4 regions of the Alteromonas sp. MmMcT2-2 genome follow, and region 1 is predicted to be linked to each of the others. Evidence: predicted binding sites of a transcription regulator. Region 1 holds the regulator's gene; each other region holds the start of a gene.
What was found. Region 1 encodes sigma-54, which starts transcription at its own class of promoters, with help from an activator protein. Its sites were predicted from a motif close to GTTGGCACGNNNNTNGNNT; they were not measured.
Positions count from the first base shown of each region.

Region 1 (3,207 bases):
GAGTTTGTCAGGGGGCGAACGCCGTCGCGTTGAGATTGCCCGCGCTCTGGCAGCAAAACCGCAATTTATTTTGTTAGACGAACCATTTGCTGGTGTTGATCCAATATCAGTTAATGATATAAAGAAGATAATACAACATCTTCGCGATAGGGGTATTGGAATCCTTATCACGGACCATAACGTACGAGAGACATTGGATGTTTGTGAAAAGGCGTACATTGTGAGTCATGGCGAGCTTATTGCGCAAGGAACGGCGGAACAGGTTTTAAGTAATCAAAAAGTAAGGGATGTATACCTAGGCGAACAATTCAGGCTATAGTTAATGTAACCGAATTGTCATTTTTCAGTTTCGCTCTGGTATATTCAATTTAGAGCATTTAAATAAGACGTAGATGAAACCATCTTTACAGCTAAAATTTAGCCAACAACTTACCATGACACCACAGCTTCAGCAGGCCATTAAACTGCTGCAGCTTTCTACACTTGATCTTCAACAAGAGATCCAAGAAGCGCTCGATTCTAATCCGCTATTAGAAGTTGAAGAAGGTAACGACGAGCCGCAACTAGAAAAGAACAATATCGACAACGATGACAGCGGCTCTGAGGCCACTGCTTCTGCATCTAGTGACACACTAGAAGCCGGCGATGCACTTGAGAAAAACGATCTTCCCGATGAGCTGCCAATCGACAGCACATGGGACGAATACTACTCTGCTTCATCTTCGCCAGCTCCAGGTCCATCCAATGACGACGAGCAAATCTTCCAAGGTGAGACTACTGAAGATATTCAAGAGCACCTTCTTTGGCAAATGCGCCTTACCCATTTCTCGGATACCGATCGCGCAATCGCTACAGCAATCATCGACTCTATTGACGAGTCAGGTTATTTAACCGTTACCCTTGATGATATTTTAGAAGCGGTTAACGATGATGATATGGAAGAGCCGATTGAAATGGACGAAATAGAATGTGTGCTAAAGCGCATTCAGATGTTCGACCCTATTGGTTCTGGCTCACGCTCTCCACAAGAATGTTTGATGGTGCAATTGCGTCAATTTTCAGAAGACACACCGTGGCTTGCTGAAGCGAAGCAACTGATTGAAGAGTACTCTGACTTACTGAGCAGCAAAGACTATCGTACGCTTATGCGTAAAAGCCGATTGAAAGAAGATCAGCTACGCGAGGCAATGCGTTTACTGCAAACCTTGAATCCTCGCCCAGGTAGTGCTTTAGTTACTAAAGAGCCTGAGTACGTTATTCCTGATGTCTCAGTAACCAAGAAAAATGGCCGTTGGGTGGTTGAGCTGAACCCCGACAGTCTGCCTAAGTTAAGCGTAAATCAACAATACGCTGCAATGAGTCGCCGTGCCAAGAATAGTAGCGATTCACAGTTCATCCGCTCACACATGCAAGAGGCTAAGTGGTTCATAAAGAGCCTTGAATCTCGTAACGAAACCTTAATGAAGGTTGCAAACTGCATTGTGCAGCAGCAAATGGGCTTTTTTGAGCACGGCCCGGAAATGATGAAACCAATGGTGCTAAATGATGTCGCAGAAATGGTAGATATGCACGAATCCACTATTTCGCGAGTGACAACGCAAAAGTACATGCATACGCCACGTGGAATCTTCGAATTGAAGTATTTCTTCTCAAGCCATGTTGCAACAGAGTCTGGTGGTGAATGTTCATCTACAGCGATTCGTGCATTGATCAAGAAATTAGTGGCCGCAGAAAAGCCTAGCAAGCCGCTAAGTGATAGCAAGATTGCTTCATTGTTGGCCGAACAAGGCATTAAAGTTGCCCGGCGAACAATAGCAAAGTACCGGGAATCGTTGTCGATCCCGCCGTCGAACCAACGCAAAAGCCTTATTTAATCGGGCTTAATAATATAAGGAAGACGAAATATGCAAATCAACCTTACTGGTCATCATGTCGAAATCACCGACTCTTTGCGTAATTATGTCGATACGAAGTTCAGCAAACTTGAACGTCACTTTGATCACATTTCTAATGTGCATGTCATCCTGAACGTTGAAAAATTAAATCAAAAAGCCGAAGCGACCGTTCATTTAAGTGGCGCTGAAGTATTCGCATCCTCAGAAAATACCGACATGTATGCGGCGATTGACAGCATGGTTGATAAACTCGACCGGCAGGTAATCAAGCATAAGGAAAAACTGAAAAAACATTAGTAGTTAATTAAGCATGGATATACAAGCCATCGTAAGTCTGGACCGCACCGAGTGTGCGGTTCAGTGTAATAGTAAAAAGCGAATTCTTGAGATCATCGCTGATATCGCTGCCAAGCAAAACGAGAACATTGATCAGGCAACGGTACTCAACAGTTTGATGGCTCGAGAGCGTATGGGTAGTACAGGCATAGGCAATGGTATCGCCCTGCCCCACGGACGCCTGCCGGGCCTTGAGAAAGTGATTGCCATTGTTGTAACCAGCACGCCAGCAATCGACTTTGACGCCCTTGACGAGAAACCCGTAGACATCTTTTTTGCGCTACTCGTTCCCGAGGAACAGACCGAAGGACACCTTCAAACGCTGGCCACCGTGGCTGGTAAACTAAGCGACAAAGAAACGATTAAAGCAATACGTCGCGCAACGACAAGCGACGATATTCTATCTGCATTAAGTTAAACATTAAGCGCCTATTAACCGTTTAGTAGGCGCCTAATTCAACAACGCGTATGTGATAAAACCAGAATATTAGGGAGAAAGTAGGTGAAGCTGATAATAATCAGTGGTCGTTCGGGGTCTGGTAAGTCTGTCGCACTTCGCGCATTGGAAGATTTAGGTTATTACTGTGTTGATAATATCCCGGTAAACTTACTTCCCACCTTAACCCATACAGTTGTTGACGAGTACGATCAGGTTGCGGTAAGTATCGATGTGAGAAACTTACCTAAAAATCCTGACGATTTGGTAGAAATTCTAGACTACCTGCCTTCTTCGTGGTCGATGACCATTGTTTACATTGACGCGAGCGATGATGTACTAGTTAAGCGCTTCAGTGAAACCCGCCGCCTTCACCCTCTCGCCAAGCTTAATAAGTCGCTTTCAGAAGCCATTAAAGCCGAGTCTGCCCTACTTGCTCCTATTACAGAACGCGCAGATTTATATTTAGACACTGATAAGCTTACCATTCACCAACTGGCAGAGTTAATTCGAGAGCGTATCTTGGGTAAGAAAAGCTCA
Region 1 covers NZ_JAKRFA010000008.1:70,430-73,636, forward strand. The annotation lists gene lptB (LPS export ABC transporter ATP-binding protein) at 1-319, shown strand, start outside; gene MHM99_RS06940 (RNA polymerase factor sigma-54) at 393-1,874, shown strand; gene hpf (ribosome hibernation promoting factor) at 1,905-2,192, shown strand; gene ptsN (PTS IIA-like nitrogen regulatory protein PtsN) at 2,206-2,649, shown strand; gene rapZ (RNase adapter RapZ) at 2,734-3,207, shown strand, end outside.

Region 2 (3,207 bases), on a different contig from region 1:
GTTAGAGAGTAATTGGCTTAAATGGGTCGCTACAACGGTCGCAGCGTCTACTACTGTGTACCCAAGGGTTTGGGCATGCTCCCGTTTGTTGGGCTTGATCCATACTGCGTCTAAGCCGAACGCGGGGTCTTTGGTGGCACGCCCTTCTAATTTACCGAACACTTGCCCTGGATTAATAGCAAGTTCTTCATCGTGACTGATGATGGAATCCCCAATCGTTACGCCTAGCATAGCGATGGTGTAAGTGTTGGGCTCTAAATCCAAGTTATCGCGAATGTGGACAGGCGGAATAAGGAAACCCAGCTCTTGCGATAGTTTCTTACGTACGCCTTTAATGCGCGTCAACAACTCGCCACCTTGGGATTTATCGACAAGAGGAATTAAGCGATAGCCCACTTCCAATCCGATGGTATCTACCTGCTGAACATCATCCCAGCCAAGCTCTTTCACTTCAGGCGCAACCGATTCATCTTTAACCACATTGTCTGGCACTTTGGGCTCTGCGGCCTTTCTCTTTTCTTGGACCGACTGCCAGTAAGCAAAGCCTGCAATCAAGAATGAGAACCCTAAGAATGCGATATGAGGCATCCCAGGAATGATCCCCATCACAAATAGAACGCCCGAGGCTATATACAGGGCTTGATTATTACCGAGCTGACCGCGGATTTCTTTGCCCATTTCCTGGGTCTCGTTTTCACGAGTAACGATAATGGCTGTAGCGACCGAAAGTAACAATGAAGGAATTTGCGCCACCAAACCATCACCGATGGTCAATATGGTGTAGATTTCTATCGCGTTACCGAATGAAAGCCCGTGCTGAATCATGCCAATAAAAAGACCACCGACAATATTAATCAGCATGATGAAAAGGCCTGCGACCGCATCACCCTTTACAAATTTTGACGCACCGTCCATCGACCCATAAAAATCCGCTTCTGCGGTAATCTCTTCACGGCGTTTACGTGCTTGATCTTGATCTATATACCCTGCATTTAAATCAGCATCGATGGCCATTTGCTTACCGGGCATAGCATCTAACGTAAAGCGAGCGCTTACTTCTGAAATACGTCCTGCGCCTGCGGTTACAACTTTGAAGTTGATAATAAGAAGAATGGCGAAAACAACAATACCTACGGCGTAGTTACCACCAATCACGACCTCACCGAAGGCTTCGATAACTTTACCTGCTGCATCGCCGCCTTCATGTCCGTAAAGTAAAACAACGCGAGTAGAAGCCACGTTAAGCGCTAGTCTCAAAACGGTAGCGATAAGTAACACCAAGGGGAAAATGCCGAAATCTACTGGGCGCTGGGTAAGTACAGCCACCAAGATAATGACTAGCGACAACGCAATATTAAAGCTAAACAGCACGTCCAGTAAGAATGGCGGCATAGGCAATATAACCATGCCCATAATTGCCAAAAGGACGATGGGTGCGCCTAAACCACTAGTGAAATTTTGCAGCTGATTTTTATCGAATCGCTGAAGATAACCGGATAACTGCATGGCTTGGTGTCTCTCTATCAGAAAATTGACGCTTTACGTGAAACTGAAGGAGAGTTTTCAACTAACGTGCCAGCTTTGTGTATGAGTGCAAAACTTATTGCTACTTGTATATACAGTGGAAGCTAGTTCGGTAGTTATGTTGATTTACAGCAACCTAGTCCTCACGAATTTAAGCAAAAAGAATTGGTTGAGAGAATCAGAACCCTATCGTTTCACGCTATCAAGTCACTAAAGTGCTGACGAAAGCGTAAAGAGACTTATTATATTCTTGATAGCGCTGTACAAAAGGCAAATGACCTGCGCGCTTCAAAATCGAAAGCGAAGTATGCGGAATGTGATTGTTGAGCAAATAAGCTAGCTTAACAAGTGAATACCTATCATCTTCTCCATGAGTAAGCAAAACGGGTACATCTAAATTTTTAAGAATGTCGTCGTAGTCCATATCCCTCTGACGCATGGCATCGCGAACATACATAGGGCAATGTTTTAAATCTTCATTAAGGTGCTTGATTAAATCGAGGTCGGTTACGCCCACTGCTAAATCGTGTACAAATTGCTCTTCAGCTTTACTAACACGCATAGGGTCTTCACTGAACATATCGCCTAACACTGTGTACCCTGGTCCTTTTACGTCATTCGTAGCAAGGGTACCGGCAGCGATAAAATTAATCCCCAGCAGATGGGAAGTGCCATAATATCTTAGATAGTCATTTACCATCCGCCCGCCATATGACCAAGCAACTAAGACGCATTGAGTAAGGTTAAAGTGCGTTAACACCGAATCAAGGTCATCTGCCCAATAACGGCCCTCTCGGTAGGCGTCGGAACTGTCTGGCTTAGAGGACAAGCCATGCCCTCTCATATCTAACGCAATTAGATGAAACTGTTCGTCAAGTAATTCATCATTAAACTGGTACTTCCAAACATGGTGTGACGAGCAAGCGCCATGCAAAAAAACAATAGCGGGGCGCCCTACTCGATTATTGTGAACGACGTGTAGTAACGAGTTGTCACTACTAACACAAGAAACTGTATCCATTATTTACGACGCATCTGGATATGCTTCACCTCGTACTCTCATCCACTCTTCCATGTCAGCCTTGGCATCTCGAGCTTTGTCATGAAAATAACGCTCTGTATCGTCTACGTTGTGGGTAAACTCCACACAAAGACCGTTAGGATCATAAAAGTAGATAGAGTTACAATATTCATGGTCGATATTCATGTATTCCACGCCATGCTCATCTAATCGTTTACGGTAATCATTAAGCGTATCTTCATCATCAATCTCCAATGCGATGTGATGCGTCCATACGTCAGTATTTTCGAAACCGCAGTTAAGGTCTTTGTATTTCTGCGGGAAATCAAAGAACGCCAGCCAGCTTCCGTCACTTAATTCAAAATAGAGGTGGGCATAAGGCGTTTCTTTACCTGTGATAGGATCTTTCGGTTCAATGATTGCACAAACTAGCGGGATATTGAGTACATCTTCATAAAACTTCCGCGTTTCTTCCGCGTTATTACACTTAAAAGCATGGTGATGTAAGCTGTGTACCGAGGTGTTGCCGCGACGCTTGCGCTGTAGCGCTCGGAGCTTTTGAATTGGTACATCTGACTTATTCCAGTGAGCTAATGACATTGTGATACTCCCATTCGTTTCTCAGATATTAAGCTATTAACAATAGTTTTACATTTCAAATT
Region 2 covers NZ_JAKRFA010000007.1:106,712-109,918, forward strand. The annotation lists gene flhA (flagellar biosynthesis protein FlhA) at 1-1,506, opposite strand, end outside; gene MHM99_RS06450 (alpha/beta hydrolase) at 1,727-2,545, opposite strand; gene MHM99_RS06455 (VOC family protein) at 2,549-3,145, opposite strand; gene MHM99_RS06460 (TonB-dependent receptor) at 3,194-3,207, opposite strand, start outside.
Region 2: the regulator sigma-54 is predicted to act here: its motif matches at 1,562-1,580, upstream of flhA (flagellar biosynthesis protein FlhA).

Region 3 (3,207 bases), 140 kb from region 1:
CATTTTGCCTACCTCAGTCATTCTTTGCTTGGTTGGTCTAATTGAGTCGCTTCTTACTCTTTCATTAATTGACGAAATGACAGATACCCGCGGGCGCGGCAACAAAGAGTGCGTTGGCCAAGGCGTTGCAAATACCGTAAACGGTTTCTTTGGCGGTATGGGCGGTTGCGCCATGATTGGTCAAAGTATGATTAATATTAACTCTGGTGGCCGTGGCCGCTTGTCTGGTATCACCGCGGCGGTTGTATTATTAGGCTTTATTCTATTTGCTGCTCCGCTAATTGAAATGATTCCTCTCGCTGCCCTTGTTGGCGTTATGTTCGTGGTGGTTATCGCTACATTTGAGTGGGCGTCATTCAGAATTATTCGCGGCGTAAACAAAGAAGATGCGTTCGTACTTTTCCTAGTAACAGGCGTTACCGTTATCGCTGATCTGGCTATTGCGGTTGTGGTGGGTGTTATCGTTTCAGCACTGGTGTTTGCATGGAAACACGCTCGTCATATTGAAGCGAGATCCCATATCGATAACGACGGTTGGAAAGTCTATGAGCTAGACGGCCCGCTGTTCTTTGGCTCGGTATCGCATTTCAAAGACCTGTTTGATATCGCCAACGACCCTAATGATGTAGTTATTGACTTTAAAGACTCTCGCATTTGGGATTCATCAGGTATCGATGCGCTAGATACCCTTGCTGACAAATACGAAGAGCAGGGTAAAAAGCTACACATTCGCCATATCAGTGATGAATGTCGCTCACTGCTTCGCAAGGCCGATAAGTTTGTTGAAATTAACGTGGTTGAAGACCCTCGCTACCGCGTAGCGACGGATAAGCTGGCCTAAGTTATTTGATAGCCTTAATGCACCAAGTAAACACAGTTTTGCGTTTGTTTGGTGCAGTTGTGAAGTCTGAATAATGCTTATTTTGTAGTAAATCAAATAAAAACAATTATTTACGGTTTTGGCACTGAACTTGGATAGCTATAAACGTAAAGTGTGTTTTGGTGATTTGTGTCAATCGCTGAAAATTGTGTGATTTATAACACTCCGTAAAATGTGTTAGCCGACCTAAACCGTTGGCAAAATAGGCAACGAAGCCCGCATCAACGAAAGTTGAAGCGGGCTTTTTTTTGTCCCGAAAAAAGGGGAATACCATGACTTCATTGGACTCAAAACCGCAAATTGTCGTCGTAGGCAACGGCATGGTGGGGCATCATTTTGTTGAGCAGCTTCACCAAAGCGATGCCAATGTAGAAATAACCGTTTTATGCGGCGAGTCACGCCTTGCGTACGACCGCGTTTATCTGTCGTCTTTTTTTAGCGGCGCGAGTGCTGATGACTTAGCGCTCACTACACCCGCTCAGTACGCCGAGTGGGGCGTAAACGTAGTTACCAATGCCTTGGTTACCGATATAGACCGTGACAATAATAAAGTGACGACTTCTGAAGGGCAGGTGTTTAGCTACGATAAGCTTGTGTTAGCTACGGGCTCATACCCATTTGTGCCACCCATCCCTGGCAACGATCAAGAGCATTGCTTGGTGTACCGTACTATAGACGATCTACTCGCTATTGAAGCTTCAGCAGCGGTGAGCAAAGTAGGGGTTGTTGTTGGTGGTGGGCTGTTGGGTTTAGAAGCCGCTAACGCATTAAAGCAAGCCGGTCTCGACACCCACGTGGTTGAGTTTGCCCCGCAGCTTATGGCGGTACAGTTAGACCAAGCAGGTGGTAACGTTCTTAAGGACAAAATTGAAGCATTGGGCGTTACGGTTCACACCCAAAAGGCAACGCAAACTATTGAGGCCGGTGATACCTGCCGCTATAAAATGGTGTTTGCTGACGGCACTGCACTAGAAACTGACATGATTTTATTCTCTGCCGGTATTCGACCTTCCGACCAGCTCGGCAGAAAGTCAGCGCTAACACTGGGTGAGCGCGGCGGTATTGTCATTGATAACCACTGCGTGACGTCTGACCCAAACATTTACGCTGTGGGTGAATGTGCGCTGTGGGATAACAAAATCTTTGGCCTGGTAGCACCTGGCTATACCATGGCGCGCACGGCTGTAAGTCATATAACCGGCGGCGATGCCGAATTCGCTGGCGCAGATATGAGTACCAAACTCAAGCTAATGGGTGTGGAAGTGGGCTCAATTGGCGAAGCTCATGAACGCACAGCCGGTGCGCTTAGCTACACCTATTTAAATCAGCCAGAAGGCGTGTACAAAAAGCTGGTGGTAGATAGCGAGCAAAAGTACGTGCTTGGTGCTGTACTCGTTGGCGATACCAGCGACTACGACACGCTCCTACAGTATGCGCTTAATAATATCGAATTACCTGAACACCCAGAAAGTCTGATCCTACCATCATCTGATGCGGCACCAGCACTAGGTGCCGATGCACTGCCAGACACCGCGTCTATTTGTTCATGCCTAAATGTGACAAAGGGCGATATTGTTTCAGCCATTGAAGGCGGCTGTTGTAGCGTTGGCGATGTAAAAGGCGAAACCAAAGCCAGCACAGGGTGTGGAGGTTGTGCTGCCTTACTTAAAAATGTTGTGGATAGCGAACTTGAAAAGCGCGGTGTGGAAGTATCAAAAGCCATTTGTGAGCACTTCAACCATACCCGACAAGAGCTATTTCACATTGTTAAGGTAAACGGCATTCGCACCTTTGACGAGCTACTAGAGCAGCATGGTGAAGGTCTAGGGTGTGAAATTTGTAAGCCCGCTGTCGGCTCAATTTTAGCCTCGGTGTATAACGACTACATTCTTAAGGCTTCACATCTTCCTCTACAAGACACCAACGATATCTACCTTGGCAACATGCAAAAAGATGGCACGTATTCCGTTGTACCGCGTGTACCTGGTGGCGAAATAACGCCAGAGAAGTTGATTCTGCTAGGTGAAGTGGCAAAAGAATACAACTTGTACACCAAGATCACAGGTGGTCAGCGCATTGATTTATTTGGAGCGCGCGTAGAGCACTTACCGGATATCTGGGAAAAACTCGTCGCTGGCGGTTTTGAAACCGGCCATGCTTACGCGAAGGCATTGCGTACTGTGAAATCGTGTGTGGGCAGCACCTGGTGTCGCTACGGTGTTCAGGATTCTGTTGGCACTGCCATTGATTTAGAGAATCGTTACAAAGGCTTACGTGCACCGCACAAAATTAAATTTGCCGTTTCGGGGTGTACCCGTGAGTGCGCA
Region 3 covers NZ_JAKRFA010000008.1:209,154-212,360, reverse strand. The annotation lists gene MHM99_RS07535 (SulP family inorganic anion transporter) at 1-841, shown strand, start outside; gene nirB (nitrite reductase large subunit NirB) at 1,153-3,207, shown strand, end outside.
Region 3: the regulator sigma-54 is predicted to act here: its motif matches at 959-977, upstream of nirB (nitrite reductase large subunit NirB).

Region 4 (3,207 bases), on a different contig from region 1:
TTTCTTTCAAACGAATATTCCTGTACATTGGTTTTGTACTTTTAGGTTACTCTTGGAGGCGAAGCCCTTTCTAGTGCTCACTATTCTTGGCTTTCATTTAGAATTTGAAACGAGTTCTGTTTGGCCGTTACGCTTGGATTCTCCCTCTCACTAATTAAGTGCTTTATTTACATTTTATATACAACGTCTAACGTTACCGAGCCAGCCCCACTTTTATTGAACAATCACGACGAACTTTTGGTTGCCTTCTAATAACTTCGCTGTAGGCCAATATTACTGTTTTTGTCAGAATTTGGTTTCTTCTAATACAGATCATCCGAACTTTTTCTAATCAGGCAAACTTATCGATATCACAGAAAAAACCCAGCGTAGGCTGGGCTTTTTATTTGTTAATCAGTCTTAAATATAACTAATTACGATTTACGACGACGAGTCATTGCACCTAGACCAACTAACGCTAAACCAAACATAGCTATAGTTGAAGGAGCAGAAACTGTTGCAGCCTCTACATTACCAGATCCTCGAACACTGTACTCAGAAACATTTAAACCGCCTGGAGTAGTAGGAGCACGACTGTTGTCATCAAATGTAGAAGCTAGACCAAATGCATCAGCTTCATACGCACCAGCAAAGAAGTCAGAAATGAAGTTAGACTCAGCTAAACCGCCAATCACTTCACCAAAGAACAATGTGGTACCAGAAACTAGTGGCTCACCAATGTTTACGTATGCTGGGTCTGCATAGTATTCAAAGTCACGTAGATTCAAGCTCAACCAAAGGTCACCATCAACTGCACGACCAGCATGATCTGTCGCACTAGTAAGGTTAGTAAACTGCGCCTCATCAAATGCACCACCTACTTGAGCGTAATCAACATAAATGTTTAGCCAACCTTCACTAGAGTCAATTGGCGCAGCGCTGTTCTGTGGATCAAAAAACAGACCACCGAAGCTGAACGTAAGTTCACAGCCATTACAGTTTGGCTCTCCAAGACCATTACCCAGATTAAACTTACCAGCACCAACTAGCTCTGGTGCATCGCCGTTTTGAAAAGCACTAGAGATGCTTGAAAACGTAGGAGAGATAGTTTGAGTTGAAACAGCAGTATTTACGTCGCCAACTTCTGTAGTGTTAGTAATCGTCCACCACTGAGTGAAATCAATAGTAGCGCTAAAGTTTGGAAGTCCACCATCTACTTCCCAAGACACACCACCAGCTGCACTCACTACACCTGCGTTCGCTGCAGAGCTTGCTGCTAACATTGCGGTTGCTAATAATAATTTTTTCATAACGTCCTCATTAAAAGAAAATGGTTTCATTCTGTCTCTTGTTTAAAAGCAACCCGCATGCCAAAAATTAAACCATTGATTTCATTCATTTTTTTTAAATGCTTCGTTGTCAATGTAAAAAAAACAGACAGTTTAGCCGCGCTTACTTTCTAAGATACGTTTGATCTCCTGATCTAATTCACTTGATCGCCCTGTAAATGAAGACAATAAATTTTCTGCACGTTTTACTTTACCTGATAGCACCAAAGCCTCAGCATAATGCAGTAATATAGTAAGGTTAGTTGAGGCCAAGCTATGTGCTTTATTTAGAATAGATTCGGCGTCTGCCACGCTACCCATCCTTAATTGGATCATGCCTAATGTATCGAGGTAATCAGGATTTTCACCTTCTATTTTTACTGCTCGCTCAGCGTACTCTAGTGCCCTGTCATTTCTTGAATTTACATGATGCAACCACGCTAGGTTGTTAAGCACCATTGCACTATCAGCGCCATTTCTCAACAGCCTTTCATAATGCATAATTGCTTTGTTATGGTCTGTTTTTATGTAAAGCTCCGCAGCATAAAGAGAAACTCTAGGGTCGACACCGTTTGCATTTATATAGTCCTCACAGGCTTCAGTAGCCTTAACTATCGCTTTTTGACCACGATACGCTTGTAGCAATAGCATCAACGAGTCATATGTTTTGTATTCGTTGAAATATAATTCTAGGTTTTTTTGTGCTTCGTCAAACTTCTCATCGGCGAGTGCGAGACGTCCGGCAAGGAGGTTATATGGCAAACCACTTTTGGATAGAGAAGGCGAACTGCTTATGATTTTTTTAGCGCCTCTAATATCATCGATGCTAAGTAAGTTTGATGCTATTAATAGCCTGATATCGCTATCGCTCGGAAATGCCAGCTGCGCTTTTCTCAAAACACGGATGGACTCAGAATAGTCGCCATCCGCCTCGAGCAAATTAGAAGCAAGTAACACTGCTGGTTTGTAGTCAGGAACAATTGAAACCCATTTTTTGGCAAGCTTCTTTGCAGCTTCATTATTACCTAAAACGGACTCGGCCTTTATCAAAGTTAACCAAAAAATAGGTATTGCCGCACTATCGACTGAGAAATTAGATAACACGCGTTTTGCTTCTGAGGCATATCCTTGGTTGAACAGTTCAGAAGCATATAAAGATGCAATGTTTACATTTCTCTCATCTTCCTGATAAGTACGCTTAAGAAATGCGATTAACTCTTCGTCTCTCTGCATAGATGATAACACTTTAATATGCGTAGTCACTGCAAGTACAGAGCCGGGAATTTGCTTTTGAAGACGCTCAGAAAAAGCAAGAGCTTGTTTATACTGTTTAGTTTTAATATTCTCATCAATAAAATAAAACAACGCTGGAAGTGAGTTTTCATCAAACTCAAATAACAAACTGAACTTCTCTGATACATCTGGCGCTCCTTGCTTTAAAGCAATTAATGCTTCAATAACTTTGGAAGTATAAAGGCCCCCCTCTGACTGTGCCAGATCATCTGCAACTTTAGCTGCCTTATTAAATTCATTACGCGAAAGGTAAAATGAAGCCAATGCAGTTTTAACTGAATCAGAAGATCGCACTTCATCAAGAGATTCTAAGTTAGCTAGCGCATTCAAATCATCTAGAGCAAGTTTATTAATGTTAAGCTCAACAAAAGTGTCAGTCTCACCGTCAACCAGATTGTCAAAGCGTTTTAGCACTGAAAGCGCCTCATCTGATTTATTAGTGCTAGATAGTGCCTTTGCAGCCGATGTGTAAAGCGGCAAGTCACTGAGAGAAACATTATTCATTTCTTCTAACACTGAGATCGCTTTTTCCTTATACCCTAGGGCAAGCAGCGTTGATGAATAAATTCGATATTCTGGAGAGTCTTTGCTTAACACACCAGCAATC
Region 4 covers NZ_JAKRFA010000010.1:37,179-40,385, forward strand. The annotation lists gene MHM99_RS08270 (PEP-CTERM sorting domain-containing protein) at 414-1,289, opposite strand; gene MHM99_RS21360 (tetratricopeptide repeat protein) at 1,422-3,207, opposite strand, start outside.
Region 4: the regulator sigma-54 is predicted to act here: its motif matches at 1,336-1,354, upstream of MHM99_RS08270 (PEP-CTERM sorting domain-containing protein).